Regions from separate parts of the Paraburkholderia sp. BR13444 genome, predicted to be linked through region 1. Evidence: predicted binding sites of a transcription regulator. Region 1 holds the regulator's gene; each other region holds the start of a gene.
The links. Region 1 encodes LexA, which represses DNA repair genes until DNA is damaged. Its sites were predicted from a motif close to ACTGTATNNNNATACAGT; they were not measured.

Region 1 (4,864 bases):
TGGCGTGCCTTCTTGGGTTTCGTAAGTGCGTGCGTCCATCAATTGTCTCGCTGCGGGTTCAGTCCTGCATTTCGCGGCCGGTGAGCCGCAGAAATACATCTTCGAGATTCGCCGGCCGATGCAGATAGCGCAAATCCGCGCGCTGCTTCAGGCGCATATGCACGGGCTGGGCGTCGTTCACGTAACAGAACAGGGTCTCGCCGCTGATCTCGGTGCGCTCGGCGAGCGGTGCGAGTTCGTCGCGCAATGCAAACGGATCGGGACCATAGATCTCGATCACGTCGCAGCCGATCTCGGACTCGATCAGCTCGCGCGGCGCGCCTTCTGCGATCTTGCGTCCTTCCTCGATCACGCACAGTCGATGACAGAGCCGTTCGGCTTCTTCCATGAAGTGCGTGGTCAGCAGGATGGTCTTGCCGCGCGCGAGCAGCGATCTCAGTCGCTCCCAGATCAGATGGCGCGCTTGCGGGTCGAGACCGGTGGTCGGCTCGTCCATGATCAGCACGTCAGGATCGTTGATCAGCGCGCGCGCCAGCGTGAGGCGCCGCTTCATGCCGCCCGACAGTTCGCTCACGCGTGCGTCCGCCTTGTTCTCGAGGCGGGCGAATTCGAGCAGACCCGGCACCGCCGCGCGACACTGCGCGGCGCTCAGACCGAAGTAGCGGCCGAACACGAGCAGATTTTCACGCACGGTGAAATCGGGATCGAGGTTGTCGAACTGCGGCACCACGCCCACGCGCGAGCGCGCGAGGCGCGCGCGGCCAGGGATCGGTTCGCCGCACAGGCGGATCGCGCCGGCGTCGGGCGCCGCGATGCCGAGCAGCATGCGCAGCGTCGTGGTCTTGCCGGCGCCGTTGGGGCCGAGCAGCCCGAAGCATTCGCCGGTGTTCACATGAAACGACAATCCGTCGACGACCGTTTTTTCGCCGTAGTTTTTCCTGACCTGATGGAATTCGATGGGGGCTGCGGGCATGACTCGAGCGAGGCTCCGGAAGAAGACATAACGTACGCGCAAGACACACAACATACCTGCGACGCACGCATTGCGCACAGGCCGCTTATTCTAGGGTATCGGCCACTGACGCGAGTGGGTGTCCGGGAACGCGTAATGCATGGGATGCGATGCGTTCGCATACGAACTTTTGCGGTGCCGCAAACGTGTGCGAACACTGCTCCAGATGGCCCAACGCTTGTGCAGACGGCTTCAGCACGCACCGACTATGCACTTAGCGTTTTCCATCCCTTGCAAGCCGAATTGCGGCGCACCATGATTGATTCAGACCGCGCTTTCCGCGCGAATGGGAGAAGACAGATGGCGAGCTATCAGAAAATCCTGTTGTGCTACGACGGCTCGCGCGAAGGCCGCAAAGCCCTGCGTTGCGGCGCCGATCTGGCGTTGGACCTGAAGGCGGAAACGCATCTGCTGTCGGTAGTAGACATGCGTTCGAGCATCGCGCAAAGCGCGGGCTTATTGACCGATGTGGCCTGCGGAAGCTTCGAAAAAACGGCCCGCGAAATCCTGCAGGAGGGCGTGAATTGGCTGACCGAGCGAGGCGTGAACGCGCAGGGGCATTTCGCATTCGGTCATCCGATCGACGAGATCGCCAATCTTGCCAACGAGTTGCACGTCGACCTCGTGGTGGTGGGACATCGCTGCCGGACCGGTTTGTCGAGGTGGTGGATGGGGGCGGGCAACACGCCGCTGCTCGACCGCGTGTCGTGCAGCATTCTGGTGGCGTGCTCGTCAGCGCAGGAGCAGCAGCAGGCGGCCGCGGCGTAATACGAACAAACCTGACACGCGGCTGGCTCCAATGGCCAGCCCGCGCATCTCCGCAGTTCACGGCCTGAACCTCACTCGTTCAGATTGATCGCCGCGAGCTTCCACGTGACCAGACCTTCGCGACGAAAGATGGCCGAATAGTTCGCGTTGCCTTCGCCGCGCCGGTACGTGACCACAAACTCGTTGAGACTCCGATAGCCGGCCGTGCTTTGACGCCCGGGCGGTGGCGCGCTTGTGTGCGTGGTGGTGTCGCCCGCGGCCGATGCGGCCGGCGCTTCTCCGCCCGCGGCTGGCGGTGCTGACGGTTGCTCGCCCGGTGTGCCGCGCGGCGGCATGCCGTTCAGCAGTGCCGCGACGCCGTCGGGTGTCGCATAGGCATCGACGAGCGGGCCAATCAGTGTCACGCCGATCACCGCGCCGATCGTGGCCATCTTGTTGCCGGCATCCGCTTCAAGCCGGCGCGTCAGCATGGCGCCCACCTGCTGCTTTAGGCTATCCCGCAGCGCGGGGAAGTCGACGTACTGATTGACGGTTTGCACGTCACGCGCGTCTGCCGCGCGTTTGAGATTGTTCACCGCGAGATACGGCGACGCGTAAATAAACCCCAGCGCGGCAATCACGATCACCACGATCAGCGTGATCAGCAGCGGCCGGGTGGCGCTGCCCTGTGTGCGTTTCGGAATTGTCATCGAATGGGACTCCACGTCAGTGATGATCTAACGTCGACCACGGCGAGGTCGAAACGATCCCATCCCACGCGAATCTCTGAACATCCGAAGTGCTTATTGCATGCGTGCTCAGAATTCGCTCAGGCTTCGAACACCGCGCCGTGCACGTTGGCTTCGTCGGCTATGCAACGATCGATCATACGGCATACGGCGTCGACGGTGCCGACCATGATCAGTCGCGACGGTCCATGATAGACCCGCACCGGAGCGCGGCGCGCGGGCTCCGCGATATTCAGCGCCGAATTCAGCGATACGCGCGCAAACGCCGGCAACGACGACGGCAGACCGCAAGCTTCGGCAGGCACGTCGAACAGCGACGGCGTGCGCGCCGCGGGCGCCTCGATCGGCGCGCAAGGCGTTAGCTTGCGCAGATGGCGCAGACGGCCGAACTGGCGAAAAGGCAGCAGGCGGGCAAGGCGTTCCATGAGTCTCTCCAGACGATGCGGCTTGAATTCGCGGCGTAATGCGGGCGTTAATGCGGGCGTTAATGCGGCTTGGTTCGGACAAACCGGCGCGAGCGTTCCGGCAATAAAGATCAGAACTCGCTGGGGCGAATCAGCCCGACCGCGATCCCTTCGAGCGCGAAATCCGCGCTGCCGGTTTCCACGAAGATGTTGTCGTAGTCGGGGTTTTCGGCGATCAGTTCGAGGCCGTTCGGCCGGCGCTTCAGACGCTTGACCGTCACGTCGTCGCCAAGCCGCGCAATGATGATCTGGCCGTCTTTCGCTTCGCTGCGCTTTTGCACCGCGAGCAGGTCGCCGTCGAGAATGCCGGCGTCGCGCATCGACAGGCCGCGCACCTTCAGCAGGTAGTCGGGCTTGCTCGAGAACAGCGCCGGGTCGCACGCGTAGTGCTGCGAGATATGTTCCTGCGCGAGGATCGGGCTACCCGCCGCGACCCGGCCGATCAGCGGCAGTGACAACTGCATCAGGCCCGCATGCGGCAGCGTGAACTGGTGCGGCGCATCCTCCTGCCCGGACAGCAGGCGGATGCCGCGCGACGCGCCGGCCGCGAGTTCGATCACGCCCTTGCGCGCCAGCGCGCGCAGATGCTCTTCCGCGGAATTGGCCGAGCTGAAACCGAGTTCGGCGGCAATTTCCGCGCGAGTGGGCGGAAAGCCGGTGCGTTCGATCGCGCGGCGGATCAGATCGAAAACCTGCTGCTGTCGTGCGGTGAGTTTGGTCATGGCCACTGTATGTATGAACAGGTGACTGTATTTTTATACAGTATTCGGTGCATTTCAAGCTTTACTTTAAGTTCGACGCAAGGGGCGCGCTGGGGCGTCGTTTATCGGCGACATGGCGACGATTTCGGCGTCTGAGCAGCCAGCGCGTCTGCCGTTACCACTTTTGGGCATTAAAAAATGAAGAAACATTATTTTTAATGATGAAAGCCCTTCGATAGACTGGCTTCCGGTTAGCGCTCATGTGCACGTGACCGCGACGCAAAACAACACCAGACGCTCAACAGCGGACATCACGCGGAGAAATATTGAAATGGACCATCGGCATACGGGGCTCGCGGCTCGAACCAGAAAACTGATCACGGCGCTTGCCGTCGGCGCGGCGGGTACGCTCGGCATGTTGGGCGCAAGCGGCGTCGCGCACGCCGACACCACGCTGCTGAACGTGTCCTACGATCCGACGCGCGAGCTGTATCAGGACATCAATCAGGCATTCGGCAAAGAATGGAAGGCCAAGACCGGCGAAGCCGTCACCTTCAAGCAGTCGCACGGCGGCTCGGGCGCGCAGGCTCGCTCGGTGGTCGACGGTCTGCAGGCCGACGTCGTGACGCTCGCGCTCGCTTACGACATCGACGCCATCGCGAACAAGGGGCTGGTCGACAAGAACTGGCAGAAGCGTCTGCCGGACAACGCATCGCCGTACACGTCGACGATCGTGTTTCTGGTGCGCAAGGGCAACCCGAAGCACATCAAGGATTGGGACGATCTGGTGAAGCCGGGCGTGTCGATCGTGACGCCGAATCCGAAGACCTCGGGCGGCGCGCGCTGGAACTACCTGGCCGCGTGGGCGTACGCCGAGCATCAGCCGGGCGGCAACGACCAGAAGGCCAAGGAGTTCGTCAGCAAGCTGTACAAGAACGCCGGCGTGCTCGATTCGGGCGCGCGCGGCGCGACCACCAGCTTCGTGCAGCGCGGTATCGGCGATGTGCTGATCGCGTGGGAAAACGAAGCGTTTCTGTCGGTGAAGGAGTTCGGTCCGGACAAGTTCGAGATCGTGGTGCCGACGGTGAGCATCCTGGCCGAGCCGCCGGTCGCGGTGGTCGACAAGGTCGTCGACAAACACGGCACGCGCAAGCTGGCCGACGCGTATCTGAACTTCCTGTATAGCGAGGA
Region 2 (4,864 bases), on a different contig from region 1:
ACTTCGACCGGCTCGTCGGGTGCTTCGTAGCCGAGGTCCATCTGCTTCGCGAGCGCGGCCTGCACCCATTCGCGCACCGCGCTGCGGGCGAGCTCGCCGAGTTCGACCGGCGTGAAGATCTGCCCCGACCGACGGTTCTCCGCGCGCGCGAGCGCGAGCAGCTGCGTGACGAGCCGCGCGGCGTGCTCGGAGCTCGTCGCGATCTGTTCGAGCGAGCGATGCACCTCGGCCGACGCGTTCTGGCGCAGCGCAAGCTCGGCCTGCGTGCGCAGGCCGGCGAGCGGCGTTTTCATTTGATGCGCGGCGTCGGCGATGAAGCGCTTTTGCAGCTCCATGTTCTGTTCGAGGCGCGTGAGCAGATCGTTGAACGACGTGACGAGCGGCTCGATTTCCGGCGGCGCGCGGCGCGCTTCGAGCGGCGACAGATCGTCCGGCCGGCGCGCGCGGATATGCGCCTGCAGCGCATGCAGCGGTTCCAGCCCGCGCGACAGCCCGAACCACACGAGCAGGATCGCGAGCGGCAGGATCACGAACTGCGGCAGGATCACGCCCTTGATGATGTCGTTGGCGAGCTGGCTGCGCTTGTCGAGCGTTTCGGCGACCTGCACCAGCACGGGCTGCGCGCCCGGCGTCTGCGGAAACTCGACGGTCGTATACGCGACGCGGATGTCATTGCCCCGCAGCACGTCGTCGCGGAATTCGACGAGGCCCGGTGGCGGGCGGTCCTCCTCGTGCGGCAGCGGCATGTCGCGCTCGCCGGCCACCAGCTCGCCGCGCGTGCCGAGCACCTGAAAGAACACGCTGTCGACGTTGTCGGCGCGCAGGAAATCGCGCGTCGACTCGGGCAGCGACAGCTCCGCGACGCCGTTGACCGGATGGATCTGGCGCGCGAGCACATAGGCGTCGGTTTCGAGCGCGCGGTCGAACGGGCCGTTCGCGATCGACTTCGCGACCAGATAGGTGACCGCGAGGCTCATCGGCCACAGCAGCAGCAGCGGCGCGAGCATCCAGTCGAGAATCTCGCCGAACAGGGAGCGCGGACGCGCTTCGGCGGCGGCTTCGGTTTCGTCGGGCGGGGCGAACGGGTTGGCGTAGCGCGCGTCGCGCGCCTCGTCGAGGTCCGCCGCGTGCGCCGTGGCGCGATCAGCGCGTGCGGACATCGCTGGCCTCTATTTGTAGTGATGGCTCGCCGGCATCGCGGCAGACGACGGCGGGGTGGATGGTGGTGCCGCTTGTGCCCCTTGTGCCGCTTGTGCCGTTTGCGGCTCGGAGCCGGCAGCGGCGGCGGGCGTGTTCGCATTCGCCGGCGGCGCCGCTTTTTCGAGGCAGTAGCCGAGCCCGCGCACGGTGATGATGCGCACGCCGCTCGGCTCGATCTTCTTGCGCAGCCGGTGCACGTAGACTTCGATCGCGTTGTTGCTGACTTCCTCGCCCCATTCGCACAGATGGTCGACCAGTTGCTCTTTCGAGACCAGCCGGCCGATCCGTTGCAGCAGCACTTCGAGCAGACCGAGCTCGCGCGCGGACAGGTCGATCACCTGGTCGTTGACATAGGCGATGCGGCCCACCTGATCGAACGACAGCGAGCCATGCCGCACGACGGTCGGGCCGCCGCCGGCGCCGCGCCGCGTCAGCGCGCGCACGCGGGCTTCGAGTTCGTTCAGCGCGAAGGGCTTGGCCATGTAATCGTCGGCGCCGAGGTCGAGGCCTTTGACGCGTTCGTCGACACTGTCTGCGGCGGTCAGGATCAGCACGGGCAGGTTCGAATTGCGCGCGCGCAGGCGGCGCAGCACCTCGAGCCCGGACATGCGCGGCAGGCCCAGATCGAGGATCAATAGGTCGAACGTCTGCATTGACAACGCGGTATCGGCTTCTACGCCGCTTTTGACGTGATCGACCGCATAGGCCGATTGGCGGAGTGATCGAACCAGACCGTCCGCGAGTATGCTGTCGTCTTCGGCAATCAGAATTCGCATGGTGCGCCAGCCTGGCTTTGCCGGCACCGTGGGGCTTGCCCCGGTGCGCAGCGGTCTCCGAACATTATTGTGGGTAGTGGGGGTGACGCGACAGTAAAAATGCGCGTTCGCATCATAATCGCGCTTGCCAAAACCACTGTTTTTTTATACAGTGTCTGCGTTTCGTGTGATGTCCTGCAGGCTCCGCTCAATTCGAGTGAAACCACGGGTGCACACCTGCCTCAGACGCCGTTCATCATAGCAAAGGACGATTCATGGAAGAAAGCAAGAAAGGCTCGGCTGGACTGACTGCTGAAAAGAGCAAGGCTCTCGCCGCCGCGCTCGCGCAGATCGAAAAGCAGTTCGGCAAAGGGTCGGTCATGCGGCTCGGCGCAGGTGAGGCAGTCGAAGACATCCAGGTGGTCTCCACCGGATCGCTCGGCCTCGATATCGCACTGGGCGTCGGCGGTTTGCCGCGCGGCCGCGTGGTCGAAATCTACGGTCCGGAATCGTCCGGTAAAACCACGCTGACGCTGCAGGTCATCGCCGAAATGCAGAAGCTCGGCGGCACCGCGGCGTTCATCGACGCGGAACACGCGCTGGACATTCAATACGCGGGCAAGCTCGGCGTCAACGTCGCCGACCTGCTGGTCTCGCAGCCGGACACCGGCGAGCAGGCGCTCGAAATCGCCGACGCGCTGGTGCGCTCGGGCTCGATCGACATGATCGTGATCGACTCGGTGGCGGCGCTGGTGCCGAAGGCGGAAATCGAAGGCGAAATGGGCGACTCGCTGCCGGGTCTGCAGGCGCGTTTGATGTCGCAGGCACTGCGCAAGCTGACCGGCACGATCAAGCGCACGAACTGCCTCGTGATCTTCATCAACCAGATCCGCATGAAGATCGGCGTGATGTTCGGCAACCCGGAAACCACCACGGGCGGTAATGCGCTGAAGTTCTACGCGTCGGTGCGTCTGGACATTCGCCGCATCGGTTCGATCAAGAAGAACGACGAAGTGATCGGCAACGAAACGCGCGTGAAGGTCGTCAAGAACAAGGTGTCGCCGCCGTTCCGCGAAGCGATCTTCGACATCCTGTACGGCGAGGGCATCTCGCGTCAGGGCGAAATCATCGACCTCGGCGTGCAGGCGAAGATCGTCGACAAGGCTGGCGCATGGTACAGCTACAACGGCGAGCGGATCGGTCAGGGCAAGGACAACGCGCGTGAATTCCTGCGCGAAAATCCGGACATCGCTCGCGAAATCGAAAACCGTATCCGCGAATCGCTGGGCGTCACCGCGATGGCGGACGCCGTGACTGGCGCGGACGCTGAAGTCGCGGACGAAGAAGAGTAAGCATCACGTGATACGCAAAGGCCGGCCGCTGTCCGGTTCCGACTCTGGACGCTACCCGGACGGCCCGCGCGACACGGCGGATGGATCGCCAGATTCCGGCGATCCGTTCGAATCGTTCGACGCACACGACCGCGCCGCAGGCCGCGGTCCGCAGCGTACACGGTCTGCATCCCCTGCAGCATCGTCCAGCCCGGATTTCTCCGGGCGCGATTCCCGCCCCCCCTCCGAAGTCACCTACAGCCGTTCGCGTCGCCAGGCCGACGAAGCGACGCCGGGGCAGGCCGACCAGGACGACAGCAGAAAATCCCAACGCCCAGGCCGTTCGCTGAAAGCACGGGCGCTCGGCTATCTGTCGCGTCGCGAATATAGCCGCGCCGAACTCGCGCGCAAGCTGAAGCCCTACGTCGAGGAAACCGATTCGCTCGACACGGTGCTTGACTCGCTGGAAGCCGAAAACTGGCTGTCGGACTCGCGCTTCGCGGAAAGTCTGGTTCACCGGCGCGCATCGCGGCTTGGCACGAGCCGCATTCTCGGTGAACTGAAGCAGCACGCGCTGAACCCGGCGCTCGTCGAAGAGGCGAGTGCGCAATTGCGTGAAACCGAACTCGCGCGCGCCCAGGCGGTCTGGCTCAAGAAGTTCGGCCAGCTGCCACAAACGCCGGCGGAGCGCGCGAAGCAGGCGCGCTTCCTCGCGTCGCGCGGCTTCTCCGGCGCGACGATCGGCAAGATCCTGAAGGGTATCGACGACATCTGGGACGGCGACTAGCACGTCAGCCCTGACGGCCGTCGATTGCCACGCCGTAACCCGGCTCGAGGCCATGCGCAATCGGGGCTGTCCCAAATACCCGTTATGCTAAAATCCTGAGGTTTTCCAATCCGGCCTTTCCTTCCCGCATGTCGCTCTCCCCGCCAGTGTCCCGTCAGTTGCGCCATCGTCGCGCAATCAGAGCGGAAGCTTACGAGCGAGCCGATGGCCTGTGGGATGTGGAAGCGTGCCTGACCGACGAAAAGCCTCGCGATGTGGCGCTTCCGTCGGGAATCCGGCCCAATGGTCAGCCGATCCATGAACTCTGGCTTCGCATCACCATCGATCGCAAGCTCAACGTCGTCGACGCCGAGGCGTCGTCCGACTGGGTGCCCTATCCAGGGTTATGCCAGGCCAGCAATCCCGCCTACCGTGCCCTCATCGGGCTCAATCTGTTCCACAACTTCCGTCGCGATGCTGCCCGTTTGCTGGCCGGCACGGCCGGTTGCACGCATCTCACCGAGCTGTGCGCGATGCTGCCGACCGCCGCGATCCAGGCGTTCGCCGGCGAAGTGTGGAACACCGATGAAGGCACGCCGGGCGCGAACGCGGGTTCGGGAGACGAATCGTCTAACGGCACAGGCGAGCATTCCAACGACAAACCGCCATTCCAGCTGGGACGCTGCCACGCGCTGCGTTTCGACGGCGAGGCGGTGAAACAGTTTTATCCGCGCTGGTATGGCCACGCACCGCGTCCGGCGGAACGCGCGGCCTCGTTGGACGACGCGGCGACCCGCGCACGAAGCGACGAC
Region 3 (4,864 bases), on a different contig from region 1:
CGCATCTGCTCGGCACGCTGATCGGCATTCCCGGCGTGATGCTGCTGATCGCGACCGAGCGCGCGTCGATCCTCGGCTGGGTGCTCGCGTCGATCGGTGCGGTTTCACTGTTCGCTGCGTTTCTGGCCGCGCTCGTCTACGGGCTGCGTCCGGACCAAAAATGGGATGCGCAATTCAACGCCCACACGCAACGTAAAAGCCGCTCAGGTTGGACGGTCATTTTCGTCGTGATCTTTTCGCTGCTCATCGGTGCGTTTCTGCTGATGACCGGTCTCGCGCTCGCGTTCCAGACCTACTTCGAAAGCCAGGTCGAAGCGGCCAAAGCGATTTCGCAGTAACACCCGTGGGCCCAGCAGGCATTCCTGCGCACTAGAAAAGCCTCAATTGCGAATTGTCACGCGCCGGCGCGCTCGCCTGCTCGGCGCGCGGCGACTCGATCCGGCGGAAGTGCGACATGTCGAGAATGCCGCGGTCACGCCCGCTCAGCCCCAACCGGCGCGCGGCCTTGTGAAAGCGCTGCTTGAGCAGATCCGCCCATAACCCCTCTCCCTTCATGCGGGTCGAAAACGACGAGTCGTAATCCTTGCCGCCCCGCATGTCGTGCACACGGTTCATCACGCGCTCGGCCCGATCCGGGAAGTGTGCGCTCAGCCAATCCTTGAACAACGGCGCGACCTCCCACGGCAACCGCAGCACGATATAGCTCGCGTTGCTGGCGCCCGCTTCCGCGCACGCTTCGAGCACGCGCTCCATGTCCGGTTCGGTGACGAACGGGATCACCGGCGCGATGCTGACGCCGACCGGAATGCCCGCCCCACTTAGCGTGCGGATCGTGCGCAGGCGGCGCGACGGCGTGGCCGCGCGCGGCTCGAGCGTGCGCGCGATGTCGGCGTCCAGCGTGGTGATCGTGATCGCGGCCATGAATTGCCCGCGCTCCGCCATCGGCGCGAGCAGGTCGATATCGCGCTCGATCAGAGACGATTTGGTGATCGCCGCGAACGGGTGATTGCGCTCGCTGAGCACCTCGATCACCCGACGCGTAAGTCGCAAGTCGCGTTCGGCCGGCTGCCATGCGTCGGTCGCGACGCCGAGCGCGATCGGCTCGGGCACATAGGACTTCTTCGACAGTTCCCGCTCGAGCAGTTCCGGCGCGTTGATCTTCGCGTAGATGCGGCTTTCGAAATCGAGCCCCGGCGACAACCCCAGGTAACTGTGCGTGGGCCGCGCGAAGCAATAGATGCAACCGTGCTCGCAACCGCGATACGGATTCAGCGACACATTGAACGGAATGTCCGGCGACGCGTTGCGTGTGAGGATGGTTTTCGCGCGCTCCTCGAACACCTGCGTGCGCAGGAGCTTCGGCTCGCAGTCTTCGTCGGCCGCCTGCCAGCCGTCATCGACGGCCTCGCGCTGGTCGACTTCGTAGCGGCCTTGCAGGTTCGTGACCGCACCGCGCCCCTTGCGAGGCGCCGGCGGCGCGATCGGAAATTCGGGAATGTCAGGGGTGTCGGGGTCATCCACGGCGGGCCACGCGAAGCAAACGCAAACAGAAAGCGCCAAAGGAAAACGGCGCAAAACACCTGTATAAATATACAGTATTTACGCCGTTTGTCGAGCACTTCGTTGGCCGCGGGATGCGCGGCGAGTCCCGTCAGCGATCGGACACTTAGTCGGTAACAGCGATCGTCAGCGTCTCCTTGATTTCCTCCATCACCACATAGCTCTTCGACTGCACCGCTCCCGGCAACTGCAGCAGGATGTCGCCGAGCAACTTGCGGTAGTCGGCCATTTCGCCGATGCGCGCCTTGATCAGATAGTCGAAATCTCCCGACACGAGGTGGCACTCGAGCACCTCGGGGATCTTCTGCACCTCGCGGCGGAACTGGTCGAACATGTTGCCGCTCTTGTGATCGAGCGTGATCTCGACGAACACCAGCAGCGCCGCGCCCAGCTCGGCCGGATTCACGCGCGCATAGTAGCCGGTGATCACGCCGTCGCGCTCCATCCGCTTGACGCGCTCTATGCAAGGTGTCACCGACAGACCGACCCGTTCCGCCAGGTCCTTCATCGCCATACGGCCGTCCTGCTGCAGGAGCCGCAGGATCTTGTGATCGAGCTTATCGAGAGCCCGCACGGGATGGCGCTGGGTACGCATAGTGTTTTTGCTGAAAATGATGAAAATACGATAACAAAACCTGCTTCACTGTTAATAGTATAGCGGTTAACACTGGGCAGACGGCATTTCACCTCACGTTGCAGCTCGTTGAATCGAAGCAGATCGAATCCAGCGAAACGCGCCTTGCCCTCACTCAATTTTTGGATATCTGGAGCAGCTATGCGAGTCGTCGTTTTGGGCAGTGGCGTCGTCGGTGTAACGAGCGCGTACTACCTCGCACGCGCCGGTCACGAAGTGACCGTCATCGATCGCGAGGCCGGCCCGGCGCTCGAAACCAGCTTTGCCAACGCTGGCCAGATCTCGCCGGGCTACGCGTCGCCGTGGGCCGCGCCGGGCGTGCCGCTGAAAGCCGTCAAGTGGATGTTCCAGAAGCACGCGCCGCTCGCGATCCGCCTCGACGGCACCGCGTTCCAGCTGCAATGGATGTGGCAGATGCTGCAGAACTGCACGGCGCCGCGCTATGCGGTGAACAAGGGCCGCATGGTGCGGCTCGCCGAATACAGCCGCGACTGCCTGCAGGCGCTGCGCGCCGACACCGGCATCCAGTACGAAGGCCGCACCGGTGGCACGCTGCAGGTATTTCGCACGCAGCAGCAGTTCGACGGCGCCGCGAAAGACATCGCCGTGCTGCAGGAAGCCAACGTGCCGTACGAACTGCTGAGCGCCGACCAACTCGGCAAGGCCGAACCGGCGCTCGCTGCGGTGTCGCACAAGCTCACCGGCGGCCTGCGCCTGCCAGGCGACGAAACCGGCGACTGCCAGATGTTCACGACGCGACTCGCGGCACTCGCCGAGCAACTGGGCGTCAAGTTCCGCTACAACACGCCGATCGACGCGCTCGCGATGGCAGGCGGCCGCATCGCCGGCGTGCAGTGCGGCGGCGAACTGGTGCGCGCGGACTCGTTCGTGGTCGCGCTCGGCTCGTACTCGACGCGCTTCCTCGACGGCATCGTGAAGATTCCGGTCTATCCGCTGAAGGGCTATTCGATCACCGCGCCGATCGTCGACGCGGCTGCCGCGCCGGTGTCGACCGTGCTCGACGAGACCTACAAGATCGCGATCACGCGCTTCGATGACCGGATTCGCGTCGGCGGCATGGCTGAGGTCGTGGGCTTCGACAAATCACTGCGCGAGGCGCGCCGCAAGACGCTCGAGCTTTCGGTGAACGACCTGTTCCCGGGCGGCGGCGATACGTCGAAGGCGACGTTCTGGACCGGTCTACGGCCAATGACGCCGGACAGCACGCCGATCGTCGGCCGCACGCCGGTGCCGAACCTGTTCCTGAACACCGGCCACGGCACGCTCGGCTGGACGATGTCGTGCGGCTCAGGCCAACTGCTCGCCGACCTGATGTCGGGCAAGCAACCGGCGATTCGCGCGGACGATCTGTCGGTGCATCGCTATCTCGGCGAGACCGCGGGCGAACATCGGCCGGCGTATGCGTGAGGTCGAGCGCGTGCGCTGACGCGGCCCTGACCGCAAGCGCACGCGGCAACAAACAGCAGCGGCAAAAACAAACGGCGCCTCGCGAGGCGCCGTTTGTTTTCCAAGGTGCCGCCGCAATCGCGGCAGGCACCGAGGCATGCTTAGAACTGGTCTTCCGACAAAGCCAGCACGCCCTCGCCACCCTTCGCGCTGACGATCGCCACTTCGAGCGCCGCCGCCTGCGGCAGCATATGCTCGGCGTAAAACCGCGCGGTCGCAATCTTCGCGTCATGAAACGCGGGATCCTCGTCGCGCCTCGCCACCGCCGCAAGCTGCGCACGCGCCATCTGCCAGCCGCCTAGCACGATGCCCGCGAGCTTCAGATAGGGCACGCTGCCCGCGAACACCGCATTCGGATCGCCCTTCGCGTTCGCGACGACGAAATCGACGACCGCGCCAAGCGCCCGCTGACCCTCAGCGAGTTGCGTCCGCATCGACGCGAACGCCGCGCCCTGCTGCGCGCCGAGCGCTTCGACCGTTTCGGCGACACCAGCAAGCAGTTCCTTCGCGACCTTGCCGCCGTCGCGCAGCGTCTTGCGACCAATCAGGTCGTTGGCCTGGATCGCGGTCGTGCCTTCGTAGATCGGCAGAATGCGCGCGTCGCGGTAGTACTGCGCGGCGCCGGTTTCCTCGATGAAGCCCATGCCGCCATGCACCTGCACGCCGAGGCTCGTCACGTCGATTGACAATTCCGTGCTCCAGCCCTTCACGATCGGCACCAGGTATTCGTAGATCGCCTGATGCTTGGCACGCGTCGCGTCGTCAGGATGACGATGCGCGATATCGCAGTGCGAGGCCGCAACGTACGCGAGCGCGCGCGACGCCTCGGTGAGGCAGCGCATCGTCGACAGCATGCGGCGCACGTCCGGGTGCTGGATGATCGCGACCGACTGCTTCGCGGAGCCATCCACGGGACGGCTCTGCACGCGCTCCTTCGCATACGCGACGGCCTTCTGATACGCGCGATCCGAAATCGCGACGCCTTGCATGCCGACCGCGAAACGCGCGGCATTCATCATGATGAACATGTATTCGAGGCCGCGATTCTCTTCGCCGATCAACTGACCGATCGCGCCGCCGTGATCGCCGAACTGCAGCACCGCGGTCGGGCTCGCCTTGATGCCGAGCTTGTGCTCGATCGACACGCAATGCACGTCGTTGCGCTCACCGAGCGAGCCGTCCTCGTTGACGAGAAACTTCGGC
Region 4 (4,864 bases), on a different contig from region 1:
CGCGACCGACGCGACGTTCAGCGCGATCTGATGCGCGGCCAGTTGCGATTCGCCGAGCAGGCCGACCATCAGGCCGGTGGCAAGGAACAGCGTCGACTCGACGCCGTAGGTGATCGCGACCGGCCAGCCGATGCCGAACAGCTCGCCCATCAGCGGCAGCTTCGGCCGCGTCGCGACGACGAAATGCCTGAAGCGCGGCCGCAGATGCAGCAGCGCCATCAGCACGAGCGCGGTCAGCCACACGGTGATCGTGGTCGCGGCCGCGGAGCCGAGAAAGCCGAGCCGCGGCAGCCCATACGCGCCGTGAATCAGCCCGTAGTTCAGAAAGCCGTTCACGCCGACGCTCACGATCGACACCCACAGCAGCCGCCGCGCCGCGCCGATCGCCGGCAGGAACGAGCGCATCAGGCCGACGCCGATCAGGCTCGCGGGCGCGCCCCAGCGCAGCACCGCCGCGTATTGGCCGACGTTGTGCGCGAGCAGGCCCGGCTCGCCGAACGCGAGCAGGATGTGCGACGCGAACGACAACAGAATGAACGCCGGCACCGCCAGCAGCACCGACAGCAGGAAACCGGTCCAGTAGATATGCGGCACGCGGCCGTCGTCCTGCGCGCCGCGCGCGTGCGCGACGCTGACGCTGACCGAGGTCAGCACGCCCTGCAGCAGCGTGACGACCACGAAAAAGAGGTTCGCGCCGAGACCGCCGGCGGCGAGCGCGTCGGGGCCCAGCGAGCCGAGCAGGATCGTGTCGGTCACGCTCATCGCCATCTGCGACAGTTGCGCGATCGCGAGCGGGGCGGCGAGCCGCGCGGTGTCGGCCGCGTGGCGGGATAGGGTCGGCGGCCGGCTGGCCGCGTGGGCGAAGCTGGGTTGAGTCATCGAATGCCTGGCGGCGAAAGTTGGCAACTGCGGCGGCAACCGCAGTGGCGACAGCGAGAGGCGGGCGCAAGCGGCGCCGCATTGCATCGCGCCGCGCTCCGACGGGCGGTGGAGCGGCGGGGCAGCGGGCGGAGAAATTCCGCGGCGCGGCGGCGAGCCGGTCAGCCGACTCCTCGCCCATGGCGCGGTCCGTCGTTTACCTGTCGAAACCGACAGCTTATTGCCTCGCCCGGGCGATGTCGATGGACAACGCACAGTTCCGGTGCGCGGCGTCCTGCGAATTTCCGGAGTGGCTCAGCCTTCGTGGACCGCGATCCGCGTATCGCCGAGCAGCACGACCTGGCCCGCGCGGATCTTGCAGGTCTTGCGGGTCTCGACCCGGCCATCGACCATCACGGCGCCGTCCGCGACCATCATCTTCGCGGAACCGCCGCTATCCGCGAGGCCCGTGATCTTCAGCAGATTGTGAAGTTCGACGTACTCGCCGGTCAGCGTGAAATTGAGATTGGGCATGACGTTTGCGCCTTGGGCACGGGGTCGCGTTGGGGTTCGCATCATAAAGCAAGTGCACGGCGGCGCGGCGGCGCGGGGCTGTCCCCGCCTGTGCTGGATGCATCGAGCGAGCCATCGCGCAAGCAAATGAAAGTAGATGTTATTCAGTTGTGGAGAGTGAAACGTTGCGTAACGCTGGTCGCGCCGGATGGATTTCACTCCTAAAGTCCACCTCAGCAGCAAAGCCCGCTGGTATTCCGGGATCGCTCCCCGGCCACCCATCCAGCGACGCATAGACCGGGCGGGGCGCGTGGGCCATTCCATCATCACGACGCCAGAGAGTCCGCCCGTGTCACAACCAAGTCTAGAGAGGATAGCCATGACCCAGATTCGTACGCTCCTGATCGGTACCGCCCTCACCGTTTTTGCCGCGACGGCCGCCGTCGCGCAGACCGCGCAGCCGGCAACAGGCATCGGCGGTCAGGCGCAGATCCAGAGCCAAGGGGCCGCCGAGATGGCGCCGCCGTCCGCGGCCGGCGCCCAAGGCATGCAGGCCCCGCCGTCGGCGCAAGGCATGCAGCAAGTCCCGGGCGCGCCCGCCGCGCAAGGCGTCGCCGCGCCGCCGCCGGGCCGTCTGACGGCTTCGGGCTCGACCGACCCGCTCGTACAGAAGCGCGACGCCGACGCGAAGGCCAACGCCGAGTATCGCGCGGCGAAAAAGTCCTCGAAGGCGGAACTGAAGGCTGAGCAGAAGGCCGCGAAGGACCAGTACAAGGAGCAGGTGCGCGGCGCGAAGCTGAACCAGAAGGCGGACAAACAGAGCGCCAGCAACGAAATGAAGATGGAGATGGAAGGGCAGGCTGCCGCGCAGACCGACGGCCCGGACGTCAAGCATTAAGCCCTGCTGGATGCCGCGGCGCGTGGGTCGGCGAGGCTCGCGCGCCGCGGGCGTCTGGCACTTTGCAAGCTGTGCCTCAGGGAGAACCCAGATGAACATCGACCGTTCCAGCCGAACCCGCATTTACGCCGCGCTGATCGCGGCTTGCCTGTCATCGGCCGTGCTCGCGCAGACCGCGGACCCGGCTTCGGCGCCCGCCACGCACGCGGACAAGAAGGCCGTGAAAGAGCAGGCGAAGGCCGACAAGAAAGCCGCGGTCGCCCAGGCGAAAGCGGACAAGACCAAAACCGACGCGCAGGCCAATGCCGACAAGGCCGCCGCTGAGGCCAACGTGAAGGACGCGAAGAAGCAGTAGTAGCGCGCGGCGTAGACCGCCAGGCAGGCGCCCCAAAAAAGGGGCGCTTGTCGCATTGGGTTGTATGGATATACAGTGTGCGTCGCATCCTGAAAATCCATCCAACGCGCAAAAACCGCTCAGTGTCCACCGTCGCCGAATCCGCTCCGTCGTTCGATACCGCCGCCTGGCTCGCAAAGCTCAACGACGCCCAACGCGAAGCCGTCGAATACGGGACCGACACGCCCGACGCGCTGCCCGGCGCGCTGCTCGTGATCGCGGGCGCGGGCTCCGGCAAGACCAACACGCTCGCGCATCGCGTCGCTAATCTGGTGGTGAAGGGCGCCGATCCGCAGCGCATCCTGCTGTTGACCTTCTCGCGCCGCGCGGCACTCGAAATGACCCGCCGCGTGACACGCATCACCGGCGCCGCGGCTTCCACCGTCGGTGCACGCGCCGCGCTCGCGCAAGGGCTGACGTGGGCGGGCACGTTTCACAGCGTCGGCGCGCGGCTGTTGCGCGAATACGCGGATCTGATCGGCCTCGCGCCCGCGTTCACGATCAACGACCGCGAAGACTCCGCGGACCTGATGAACCTCGTGCGCCACGAACTCGGACTGTCCGCGAAAGAGCGGCGCTTTCCGGCGAAGGGCACCTGCTTCGCGATCTACTCGCGCGTCGTCAACACCGGTGCATCGCTCGGACAGGTATTGGACAGCGCGTTTCCGTGGTGTCGCGAGTGGGAGGACGATCTGCGCAGGCTGTTCGCCGCGTACGTCGACGCCAAACAGAAGCAGAGCGTGCTCGACTACGACGATCTGCTGCTCTACTGGTCGCACATGGCCGCCGAGCCCAGCATCGCGGCCGATCTGTCGGCGCGCTTCGACCATGTGCTGGTCGACGAATACCAGGACACCAACCGCCTGCAGGCGTCGATCCTGCTCGCGCTGAAACCGGACGGCCGCGGCCTGACCGTGGTCGGCGACGACGCGCAGTCGATCTATTCGTTTCGCGGCGCGACCGTGCGCAATATCCTCGATTTCCCCACGCAATTCGAGCCGCCCGCGAAGCAGGTCACGCTCGAGCGCAACTATCGATCCACCGAGCCGATTCTCGCCGCGTCGAACGCGGTGATCGAACTCGCGAGCGAGCGCTACACGAAGAATCTGTGGACCGACAAGGCGTCGGCGCAGCGACCGCGCCTCGTCACGGTCGCCGACGACGCCGCGCAAGCTCGCTACGTCGTCGAGCAGGTGCTCGAAGCGCGCGAGCAGGGCGTCAAGCTGAAGTCGCAGGCGGTGCTGTTCCGTGCCGCGCATCACAGCGCCGCGCTCGAGATCGAGCTCACGCGCCGCAACATCCCGTTCGTCAAATTCGGCGGGCTCAAATTTCTCGACTCGGTGCACGTGAAGGACGTGCTCGCGGTGCTGCGCTGGGCCGAGAATCCGCGCGACCGCGTCGCCGGCTTTCGCGTCGTGCAGCTGCTGCCGGGCGTCGGTCCGGCCACCGCGGCGAAGGTGCTCGACGACATCGTCGCGCGCGCGGATGGCGGCGATCCGGTCGCGACCGCGGGCGGTGTGCTGGCCGCGTTTGCGGCGCCCGCAAGGGCGCAGGAAGACTGGCATCCGTTCGTCAAGCTGATGTCGAGCGTGTATGGCCGGCAAACGCCGTGGCCGGCCGAGTTCGAGACGGTGCGGCGCTGGTACGAACCGCATCTGGAGCGCAATCACGAGGACGCCGCGATCCGTCACGCGGACCTGCTGCAGATGGAAAGCATTGCGGGTACTTATCCGTCGCGAGAGCGCTTCCTGACCGAGTTGACGCTCGATCCGCCCGACGCCACCAGCGACGAATCCGGCGTGCCGCTGATCGACGAGGATTACCTGATCCTGTCGACGATCCATTCGGCAAAGGGCCAGGAGTGGCGCAATGTGTTCGTGCTGAATGGCGTCGACGGCTGCATTCCGTCCGATCTGGGCACCGGCAGCGACGAGGAAATCGACGAGGAGCGGCGCCTGCTCTACGTGGCGATGACGCGCGCGAAGGAAGACCTGCATATCGTCGTGCCGCAGCGCTTTTACGTGCACAACCAGACCCATCTGGGCGACCGCCATGTGTGGGCGTCGCGCACGCGCTTCATCGCCACGCCGATGCTGCCGCTGTTCGACGCGTACGCATGGCCGCGCGTGCCGGTGGCGAGCGCGCCGAGCGCGGCGGGGCTCGCCGCGGCCGCGCAGGCCAGGATCGAGATCGCCGCGAAG

Region 2: the regulator LexA is predicted to act here: its motif matches at 2,112-2,129, upstream of recA (recombinase RecA).
Region 3: the regulator LexA is predicted to act here: its motif matches at 1,580-1,597, upstream of AB3X95_RS06465 (PA0069 family radical SAM protein).
Region 4: the regulator LexA is predicted to act here: its motif matches at 2,684-2,701, upstream of AB3X95_RS06275 (ATP-dependent helicase).

The regions. Positions count from the first base shown of each region.
Region 1 covers NZ_JBFPKM010000001.1:469,567-474,430, forward strand. Annotated here, with positions in the region: gene AB3X95_RS02095 (ABC transporter permease) at 1-39, opposite strand, end outside; gene nodI (nodulation factor ABC transporter ATP-binding protein NodI) at 59-973, opposite strand; gene AB3X95_RS02105 (universal stress protein) at 1,313-1,780, shown strand; gene AB3X95_RS02110 (DUF2939 domain-containing protein) at 1,852-2,469, opposite strand; gene AB3X95_RS02115 (hypothetical protein) at 2,589-2,933, opposite strand; gene lexA (transcriptional repressor LexA) at 3,044-3,694, opposite strand; gene AB3X95_RS02125 (sulfate ABC transporter substrate-binding protein) at 4,005-4,864, shown strand, end outside.
Region 2 covers NZ_JBFPKM010000002.1:796,632-801,495, reverse strand. Annotated here, with positions in the region: gene AB3X95_RS08075 (sensor histidine kinase) at 1-1,160, opposite strand, end outside; gene AB3X95_RS08070 (response regulator transcription factor) at 1,170-1,976, opposite strand; gene recA (recombinase RecA) at 2,231-3,307, shown strand; gene recX (recombination regulator RecX) at 3,315-4,073, shown strand; gene AB3X95_RS08055 (DUF2889 domain-containing protein) at 4,202-4,864, shown strand, end outside.
Region 3 covers NZ_JBFPKM010000002.1:462,137-467,000, forward strand. Annotated here, with positions in the region: gene AB3X95_RS06460 (NINE protein) at 1-338, shown strand, start outside; gene AB3X95_RS06465 (PA0069 family radical SAM protein) at 370-1,521, opposite strand; gene AB3X95_RS06470 (Lrp/AsnC ligand binding domain-containing protein) at 1,667-2,155, opposite strand; gene AB3X95_RS06475 (D-amino acid dehydrogenase) at 2,336-3,622, shown strand; gene AB3X95_RS06480 (acyl-CoA dehydrogenase) at 3,763-4,864, opposite strand, start outside.
Region 4 covers NZ_JBFPKM010000002.1:423,490-428,353, reverse strand. Annotated here, with positions in the region: gene AB3X95_RS06295 (MATE family efflux transporter) at 1-879, opposite strand, end outside; gene AB3X95_RS06290 (RNA-binding S4 domain-containing protein) at 1,174-1,392, opposite strand; gene AB3X95_RS06285 (hypothetical protein) at 1,751-2,269, shown strand; gene AB3X95_RS06280 (hypothetical protein) at 2,361-2,624, shown strand; gene AB3X95_RS06275 (ATP-dependent helicase) at 2,747-4,864, shown strand, end outside.